DNA from 3 places in the Planococcus sp. APC 3900 genome. Region 2 is predicted to be linked to each of the others. Evidence: riboswitches for the same ligand, from Rfam matches in the RefSeq annotation. Region 2 holds a riboswitch; each other region holds the start of a gene.
What was found. A riboswitch is a leader RNA that binds a small molecule or an ion and turns the genes downstream of it on or off. The one in region 2 is predicted to bind lysine.
Positions count from the first base shown of each region.

Region 1: another riboswitch for lysine. It lies ahead of QMA04_RS14715 (Na+/H+ antiporter NhaC family protein); the one in region 2 lies ahead of dapA (4-hydroxy-tetrahydrodipicolinate synthase).
Region 3: another riboswitch for lysine. It lies ahead of QMA04_RS09000 (aspartate kinase); the one in region 2 lies ahead of dapA (4-hydroxy-tetrahydrodipicolinate synthase).

Region 1 is NZ_JASDCT010000007.1:149,267-152,459, forward strand. It holds gene QMA04_RS14710 (bifunctional metallophosphatase/5'-nucleotidase) at 1-619, shown strand, start outside; lysine riboswitch at 691-873, shown strand; gene QMA04_RS14715 (Na+/H+ antiporter NhaC family protein) at 982-2,556, shown strand; gene QMA04_RS14720 (sodium-dependent transporter) at 2,753-3,193, shown strand, end outside.
Region 2 is NZ_JASDCT010000001.1:421,083-424,275, forward strand. It holds gene QMA04_RS02105 (STAS domain-containing protein) at 1-650, shown strand, start outside; gene dapA (4-hydroxy-tetrahydrodipicolinate synthase) at 697-1,587, opposite strand; lysine riboswitch at 1,715-1,893, opposite strand; gene QMA04_RS02115 (class I SAM-dependent methyltransferase) at 2,000-2,611, shown strand; gene ypfJ (KPN_02809 family neutral zinc metallopeptidase) at 2,669-3,193, shown strand, end outside.
Region 3 is NZ_JASDCT010000003.1:432,470-435,662, forward strand. It holds gene QMA04_RS08995 (succinate dehydrogenase cytochrome b558 subunit) at 1-228, opposite strand, end outside; gene QMA04_RS09000 (aspartate kinase) at 607-1,845, opposite strand; lysine riboswitch at 1,986-2,161, opposite strand; gene uvrC (excinuclease ABC subunit UvrC) at 2,199-3,193, opposite strand, start outside.

The DNA of each region.
Region 1 (3,193 bases), on a different contig from region 2:
ACAACTGATCGAGACTTCCCAACTAAGAAAAGTGGAGGAAGGATTTGATGAATTCCTGGTCGAGCAGGGAAAACTGCAATTGGGGGAACTGGTCTTCCACAGCACGAAAAGCTTAAAAGCAGAGTGGTTTAAAGACTCCGAGATGGGTCTATTATTCGGACAGGCATTGATCGAATTTACGGAAGCAGACTGTGCGCTTTTTAATGCTGGAATTTTTATGCAAGATATGCCGAAAGGTGCTCTGACTCGCTATGATTTCCATAAAATGCTGCCACATCCGATCAATCCGTGTCTTGTCGAACTGAGTGGAGCGGAGTTGAAAGAAATCTACCTGCAATCGCTGAATGCGGAATGGCCACAGCTTGAATTAAAAGGAATGGGATTCCGTGGTGTGGTTTTTGGGAAGATGCTTCATATGAATATGGAGATAACTGATCACCATTTTTATATCAATGGACAGCTGGCGATGCATGACCAAATCTATAAACTGGTGACGTTGGATATGTTGACATTCGGTTATTTTTTCCCGAGTTTAAAGAGAGCGCCTAAAACGTATTTCATGCCTGAGTTCCTGCGGGATGTTTTCAGTCAGTATTTTCACAGCAAAGCCCTTAAGTAGAAGGAATGTTCAGACTAAAAAGGCATTTGATTTTGTCAGTATTTTGGGCTATGCTAACAAAGAAATATATATTGGTGGGTAGAGGCTGCAGAGCTGATCAGTAGGATGTGCGAGTTTGACCGCGTTGACCGCATCTGAAAGGAAGTTTTGCCGAAATCGATTTTCTGGGGTCTCCGGAAATTGGATTGGGATCATTCTGAACAAGAATGATACTGTCATTTAGGCGGAAGCGTAAATGGAGGGCTACAGGGTTGTTTGATGTGTATCGCACAGACGAATTGTAGAAGGCTGACTGATCCAACTGGAGAGGTCGGCCTTTTTTGTCTCATTTTTCACCCATCAAAAAATAAGGAGGAGTTTTCATGGAGAATACGATTTTTTCGATTTTGCCGCCGATTATTGCAATCGTTATGGTGTTATTGACACGCCGTGTCCTGTTGTCACTGGGGACAGGTATTGTCGCGGCAGCCGTAATTTTGACTTGGTTTGCACCAATTGATGCTTTACAGGAGCTTGTCAAATCATTTACGATCATTTTTTGGGACGAAGGCTTTAACGCTTATAATGTCTTTATCATTCTTTTTCTTTTATTGCTTGGCATCATCACCGCGTTCGTCAGCTTATCCGGCGGCAGCCATGCCTTTGCTGAGTGGGCTTCGACACGCATCAAGTCAAGAAGAGGCGCAAAAGTCCTTACAGTGGTTTTAGGCATCGTCATCTTTATCGATGATTATTTCAATGCTTTGGCTGTCGGACAGGTTGCACGCCCAATCACCGACCGCTACAAAGTTTCACGTGCGAAACTTGCCTATTTCATCGATTCGACTGCAGCGCCAGTTTGTGTAATCTCGCCAGTTTCAAGTTGGGGAGCTGCAATCATAGGGATTGTTGCTACGATCTTGGCTGGCCAGACTTTTGTGGAATATTCCGCTTTAGAAGCCTTCCTGTGGATGGCACCGATGAATTTCTATGTAGTTGCTTCGTTGGCGATTGTTTTCTTTGTAGCTATCCGGGATGTGGATTTCGGGGAAATGAAGAAACACGAAGTGCTGGCAATTACAAAGGGACAGCTTTTTGACCCTAAGAAAACCATACCGGGTGAAATGAAAGAAGAGTTCCCTTCGCATTCTTATGGACATGTAAGAGACCTATTGCTTCCAATTCTATTGTTGATTGTCGGTACTGTAGGCGCGATGATCTGGACGGGTTATCAGAATGCTGGACATGTTTTCGATATTTGGTTGATTTTTGAAAATACCGATGTTCCCGCTTCCCTGTTAGCAGGCGGAATTTTGGGTGCATTGACGTCGATCATTCTATATGTTCTGCAGATGAAAAAGAACGAAACAGCTACTGTTGGATGGATTGGAAAAGGCATCTGGGCTGGCCTTAAATCAATGATAGGAGCCGTACTCATTTTAGTCTTTGCCTGGTCTTTGACTTCTTTGATCGGTTCTCTTGAAACTGGCGCTTATCTAGCGGGTGTGGTTTCTGATGGCAATATTCCAACTTCAATTCTGCCAGTCTTATTATTTGTTCTCGCAGGAATCATGGCTTTCTCAACAGGAACTTCATGGGGTTCATTCGGCATCCTGTTGCCGATTGCTGGAACCATTATGATTGAAGCGGAACCTTCGCTGCTGCTGCCGGCGCTATCCGCAGTCTTGGCGGGAGCTGTGTTTGGAGATCATTGTTCACCTATTTCCGATACGACGATTTTGTCTTCAACTGGAGCGGGGAGCAATCACATGGACCATGTCTTAACGCAGATACCGTATGCATTAACAGCTGCAGTCATTGCTGCAATAGGGTATATTGTCATAGGTTTGACCGGTTCTTTGCTGCTGTCATTAGGAACAGTGGCTTTGGTGCTGGCAGTGTTATTCATTGTCTGGTCACGACGGACAACTATTATTGAAAAACAACAAAATGCTTAAGTAAAAGAAGGCAGAGAAGCTTATTCTCTGCCTTTTTACTTTTGCTGCAATAGTTTTTTTAGAAAATATTTTGATTTCATCTTTACATTAAAGGAGCCTCTCGGTATACTATTTCTAGATTAACTAATAATCTGAAAATAATCAAAATTCCTATTTTTATGTAAATAAAATGGGAGAAAACAAAGGGGGAAGAGAGATGGAACGTTCGCAATGGGGTACACGTGCCGGCTTTATCATGGCTGCCGTCGGCTCTGCAGTAGGTCTTGGGAACATATGGCGTTTTCCGTATGTTGCGTATGAAAATGGCGGGGGTGCATTTTTCATACCGTATCTATTTGCATTGTTGACTGCAGGGATACCGATTCTTATACTTGAATTTACCATTGGCCATAAGTATCGCGGGTCAGCACCGTTGTCATTCTTTAGAATGGGCGGCAAGAAGTTGGAATGGATGGGATGGTGGGCTGTCTTTGTGTCCTTTATCATATCTGTATATTATGCTGTAATCATCGCCTGGGCAATGCGCTATACTATATTTTCTTTCAATCAGGCATGGGGTACGGATACACAAGATTTCCTGTTCAATGATTTTTTACAGCTGACAGTTCAACCGGGACAGACCGGCGGAATTGTCTGG
Region 2 (3,193 bases):
GCTGCGACGTTCGAAAGGTCTATGCAGATATTCAAGAGTGGGGAGAAGAGACGGGAAACTTCTTTCTTGAAACCGGAAGATCGCTGGAAGATGCGTTGGCGGAAACGTCTCTTTACCGCAAACATATCGGAACCGTCATCAAGACAGAAGCGGTCCACAAAAAGATGGAGCTGCAGCTTCTCTTTGATGTCATGGAATTTTTCCATTCCTTGTTGGACCATGCCGCATACTCATATACACAGGCCTATACAGCATCGTACCAGCGGAAACTGAAATCAGCCAGGAAGGAATTTCTGGAGCTTTCAGCCCCCGTCGTGCCGGTCAGTGACCACATCGCAGTGTTGCCTTTAGTGGGGAATATTGAAATTGACCGCGCCCGTTATATTCTGGAGAAAACACTGTTGGCCGCGAATCAGTTGAAAATCAGCGTGCTGATTGTGGATTTATCAGGAGTGGTGCGCGTGGATGCGATGGTAGCTGAACAAATCATCAAAATCATCCAGTCGTTGAAATTGGTTGGTGTCCGCTCGATTTTAACCGGAATCCGTCCCGAAATCGCTACAACGTTAACTGAGATCGGAGTTGACTTGAAAGTGCTGGAGGTCGGCGGCAGCTTGAAGCGGGTTTTGGAACAAATGAAAGTCAATTGATGAAAAAAACGCTGAAGCTCTGGGCTTCAGCGTTTTTTATCTTGTATCAGTTAGTGACGGCTTCGGAATGGACGTCAGGCAATGCCTTACGCAAGGTGATGGTTTCTTCTTCGGTCAATGGAATCATCGGCAAGCGCACGCCGCCGACTTGAACACCAGTCAGCGTAAGTGCCGCTTTGACCGGAGACGGGTTTGGCGCAGCGAACAATGCTTTCATTGTCGGCAATAATCTGCGGTGGATAGCCGCCGCGGTCTTTACATCTCCTGTTTTAAAGCTGGTAATCATGTCCTGCATATCGTTGCCGATGATATGCGCGGAAACTGAGACAATGCCGGTGCCGCCGATTGACAGCATTGGAATTGTTAAGCTATCGTCTCCACTGTAAACAGAAAATGTATCCGCTGTTTTTTCGATGATTTCTGCAGCTGCGTCCAAGTCTCCACTCGCTTCTTTAACAGAAACGATATTGTCGATCTTGGACAGGCGAATGATCGTTTCCGGAGATAGATTGACCACGCTGCGTCCTGGAATATTGTAGAGCATGACCGGCAGGCTTGTAGACGCGGCAATCGCCTGGAAATGCTGGAACATGCCTTCCTGTGAAGGTTTGTTATAGTATGGTGTGACCAGCATGATGCCATCAACGCCCGTTTCTTCTGCTTGTTTTGTCAAGGAGATGGAAGCGCGTGTATTATTGGAACCTGTTCCTGCAATGACTGGAATCCGTCCGGCTACTGTATGGACGGTAAACTGGAACAATTCAACTTTTTCCTCTGCCGTTAAAGTCGGAGATTCTCCGGTTGTCCCTGCGACGACCAGGCCGTCTGAACCGTTTGCTATCAAATGCTCTATCAATTGTTGTGTTGCCGGAAAATCAATGTCTCCATGTTGATCGAATGGCGTCACCATTGCTGTAATTACTTGGCCAAAATTCATAAAGAACACACCCTTTTCTAATTTTTGTCGTAGCTTAGAGGTGAGGGGCCTAGTCAGGAATAAACAAAAAAGCAGCAACGAGGGACTCGTTGCTGCAGTAGAAACAATGTTTACCAATCGTTCCTGTGCATCAGATAGCCCTCCATATAGTTCCCTATATGACAGTCCTGCATTTATTGAATGCAGACCCAGCGCACGGAAATATGAGATTTCCGCCACTTCGGCAAATCCCCCTTTCGGCAAACGTCAACGGAGCCCATACTCCTCGTTTTGCGTACTGATGGTTTTTGCGCCTCTATCCTACTCCATAAAAGCTGGAGCAAGAAATATTGAATTAGCTGTACTATAACAAATTTCACTATTAATTGCAAGGTCATCAGAGTAAAATTTTATGCCGAAGGAGTGATTTGGGATGGAAGAGCAGGAATACGACCGCCGGTTGAATATCGAAACCGGTGGAAATCAGCGGGGCTTTACGGATTCCCTTCACCACAACCGCTATGAGCCGACTCCTTACAAATTGCTGGACAGGTTGTTCGAAAACTACAGCCTGTCTCCCGGTGGCCGTCTGGTGGATGTGGGCTGTGGCAAAGGGCGGTTGAATTTTTATGCTCACCATGTATTCGGTGCAGAAACCGCTGGAATCGAAATGAATCCCGTATTTTATGAAGAGGCCCTTGAAAATAAAAAACAGTATGTGAAAAAGCATAAAAATGCTGAGCAGAAGGTGGCATTTTATAATTGCCTTGCACAGGAGTACCCAATAACGGCACGGGACACTGTATTTTATTTCTTTAATCCGTTTTCGGTCCAATTATTCATTGCATTTATCAATAAAATCCTGCGGTCTGCCGAAACAAATCCACGAACCATTGAGGTAATTTTGTTTTTTGCTTCACAGGATTACAGCGATCACCTGGAAACACGCACCGTTTTTGAATTAGCACAGGAAATTCAGCTGCCAGGTTTTCATAAGGATTCACGGGAACGTTTTTTAATTTACCGTTTGCCTGAAATGGATTAGAACAGGCGTTGCAACGGGTATGGGTAAACAAAAAGCATTTTGAAACGAGGGAGTCCTATGGAGTGGAAAGGCAGAAAAGCCAGTAGAAACGTAGAAGACCGAAGAGGCAAAGGCGGTGCAATGGTGGCAGGCGGCGGAATCGGCGGTATTCTGATTGTGCTGCTTGTAGCGTTTTTAGGTGGCGATCCGGGTGTCATCCTGGACCAATTGGGAGGCTCAGGTGGAACAACGTCAAATCAGCCTTATGAAGCAACACAGGAAGAAGAGGAATTGGCTGAATTCGTTTCAGTTGTCCTCGCGGATACCGAAGAAGTTTGGACAGAAGTTTTTGCCGAGGAAGGCATGGAATATGTGGAACCGACATTGGTGCTGTATACCGGAAGTGTTGAATCCGCTTGCGGGACGGCAGGTTCAGCAGTCGGTCCGTTCTATTGTCCGGGCGACTACAAGCTCTACATTGATTTGAGTTTCTATAATGAATTGCAGACCCAGTTCCAGGCGCCGGGTGATTTTGCCATGGCTTATGTAGTGGCGCATGAAGTTGGGCACCATGTCCAGAATTTGCTGGGTGTTATGGAAGAA
Region 3 (3,193 bases), on a different contig from region 2:
GTATAGGCCATAAAACGCATGATACAAGATTGGTAAATAGATGACAAAAATCTCCAGGAAAATGACGAATGGAAGATTAGCCATAAATTCGGATGCTTTATTGAATGACTCCACACCCTGAGTTGCAAAATGGTTGACGATTAAGTGCTGCGTTAAGAATAAACCGATAGGAATGATCCCCAACAATGAGTGCAGCCTGCGCATTAAAAATTCACGATTGTTATCCAAAATTTTACCCCCCTCAAAACATTGATTGGCAGCGTCCAGAGCAAACGAAAAATTGACGAAAGCACCTGAAGCCGCAACACCATCATGATACAAGAATATGACATATTTATTGTACTCCCCCCCTCTGAGAGCGTCAAGGCAACGAATCCCTTTTAAACAGATAGTTATTACATTAAAAAGGGGGACTTCACGCCGCATAAGGGGGAAAACCTATGTGAATGTAACCGTTTTATTAGATTTATGCGAAAAAGCGATTCTCTAATTGAGAATCGCTTTTTCAGCTGTTTCTGCTGTATTCCACTGTTGTCGGGATTATCGCAGCATTGCTATTGAGAATTTGAACATTTTGTGAATATTTTCACGTACACCGTTTTTAATTCAAGATATGTCTTGATACACCTGAAGTTCTGAAAGTCCATAGGCCTCGTGCAAAGCATTTGCTGATTTCTTCATATCCGTTTCCGGCACTACCACTGAAATTTTGATCTCAGATGTGCTGACCATCTTCACTGGGATGTCTTGACTTCTCAAAATATCAAACATCCGTGCAGCCACCCCTGGATTTGATACCATGCCTGACCCGACAATGGAGACTTTCGATAGGCCGATTTCCACATTCATGGAAAGAAAGCCAATTTCACTTTGAGCTTCAGTCAACACGCGGCGTGTTTCTTCCAAGCTTTCCTGGCTGATGGAAAACGATACCGAAGGAGGAAATTCATCACTGATGCTTTGAACAATAATATCAACGTCGATCTGATTTTCTGCCAACTTGGTAAAAATATTTGCCAGCGATCCGTTAAACGGTTTTTTGTAAATGACAGTTACACGCGCTACCCCAGGTTCGAACGCTACACCTCTGACGATTAAGTTTTTTTCCACAGTGATCACCTCTTGTATGATTGTGCCAGGCTCGTCTGAATAACTTGCTCTGACCGATAATGGTACGCGATTGTTTTTTGCGAATTCAACTGCACGCGGGTGTAGCACACCTGCTCCCAGATTAGCGAGTTCGAGCATTTCGTCATATGAAATCTGTTCCAGCTTCCGTGCACCTGTTACAAAACGTGGATCGGAAGTGTAGACACCGTCGACATCGGTATAGATTTCGCATTTTTCAGCTCCGAGCGCTGCCGCAAGTGCGACTGCGGTCGTATCGGAACCTCCCCGGCCAAGGGTGGTGATGTTACCGATTTTATCTACCCCTTGGAATCCAGCCACTACACATAAATAACCATTGTCAAGCACGCGTTCAAGCCGTTCCGTGTGAATTTGTTCAATCCGGGCATTTCGCGGAACAGACTCTGTTTCAATTCCGGCTTGCCACCCCGTAAACGATAGCGCTTCATGGCCAAGCTTCTTAAAGGCCATAGCCAGTAACGAGATGGTAATCTGCTCGCCTGTAGCCAATAGCATATCCATTTCCCGTTTCGGCGGCTCAGCTGAGATTTCCCCTGCTAACCCAAGCAGCGTATCTGTTGTCTTGCCCATTGCCGAAACCACAATGACTACGCGTTTTCCTTTTTCTTTTTCTCGAATGGCTCTTTCTGCCACTCCAATGATTTTCTCAGGTGTAGCAACAGACGTGCCTCCAAATTTCATGACGATCGTTTCCATTCCATCCACTCCCACATTTAGTATGTGGCCCTCAACATGCCTAGCCAGGAAACAGCATAACTCCCGGGCAAAGACACAAAAAGAGGCAGCTCACCGCAACCGCGGCAAACTACCTCTTTTATCATGTACGAAAAACGTCCATGTGAGATAGCCCTCCAGAGATTGACTCTGACAGCTCTGCACTTCTTAAATGCAGAACCAGCATGCGAAACAGCAGTAAATACGCACACTTCGGCGACCGCCCCTTTCAACATTCTTCACGGATTCTGCAAATCTCCAAATGCTTACTATTGACGTTCGCGCCTCTATCATCACTTTTCCAAGTGATTCAATTATGGTCTTACGATAACATGTTATGAATCGCTTGGCAATGTCTCCTCAGCAAAATGCTGATTGATGGATGTCGCCAAAGCTAACGGGATTCCCGCTTGTTGAATATCTTCTATAGAAGCTTCTTTTATTTTTTTGACGGAACCGAAATGCTTCAGCAATTGCTGTTTGCGTTTCGGGCCAACTCCTTCAAGGCCATCCAAAGCGGACTGGATCGAATTCTTGCCGCGCAGCTGCCGGTGGAACGTGATAACGAAACGGTGGACTTCATCTTGAATGCGCTGCATCAAGTAAAATGCTTCGCTGGTCCGTTTCAACGGAACCACTTCAGGAGGTGAACCATAGAGCAATTGGGACGTTTGGTGCTTGGCGTCTTTTGCCAAACCGGCAATCGGAATCGACAAGCCGAGTTCATCTTCCAGAATTTCACGGGCTGATTCCATTTGTCCCTTGCCGCCATCAATGACAATCAAATCCGGCAAAGGCAATCCATCTTTCAAGACCCGTGAATAGCGCCGGCGGATCACTTCACGCATCGCTGCATAATCATCGGGCTTGGAAGCGTTTCGCGTTTTGTATTTCCGGTAATCTTTTTTAGAAGGCTTGCCGTCAATGAACGTAATCATTGCAGACACCGCATCGGCACCTTGAATATGCGAGTTGTCGAACGCTTCGATGCGCAAAGGCGTTTCAATGTTCATTGCTTCACCTAAATCTACGCATGCACCGACTGTCCGTTCTTCCTGGCGCTCCAATAGCTGAAATTTCTCTTTAATGGCAATCTCGGCATTTTTCTTCGCCAACGCCACCAAATCTTTTTTCTTGCCGCGCTGCGGAACGAGCACCCGGACTCCGAGCCATTCTTTCAGCATATCCGGATCGTCCGCTTCCGGAAGCAGAATTTCATTGGGCTTAACATGGTTCGGTTTTTCGTAAAACTGGCCAAGATAAGTCAAAAATTCTTCTTCCGGGTCCCGGTAAAGCGGGAAAAGCGAAACATCCCGTTCAATCAATTTGC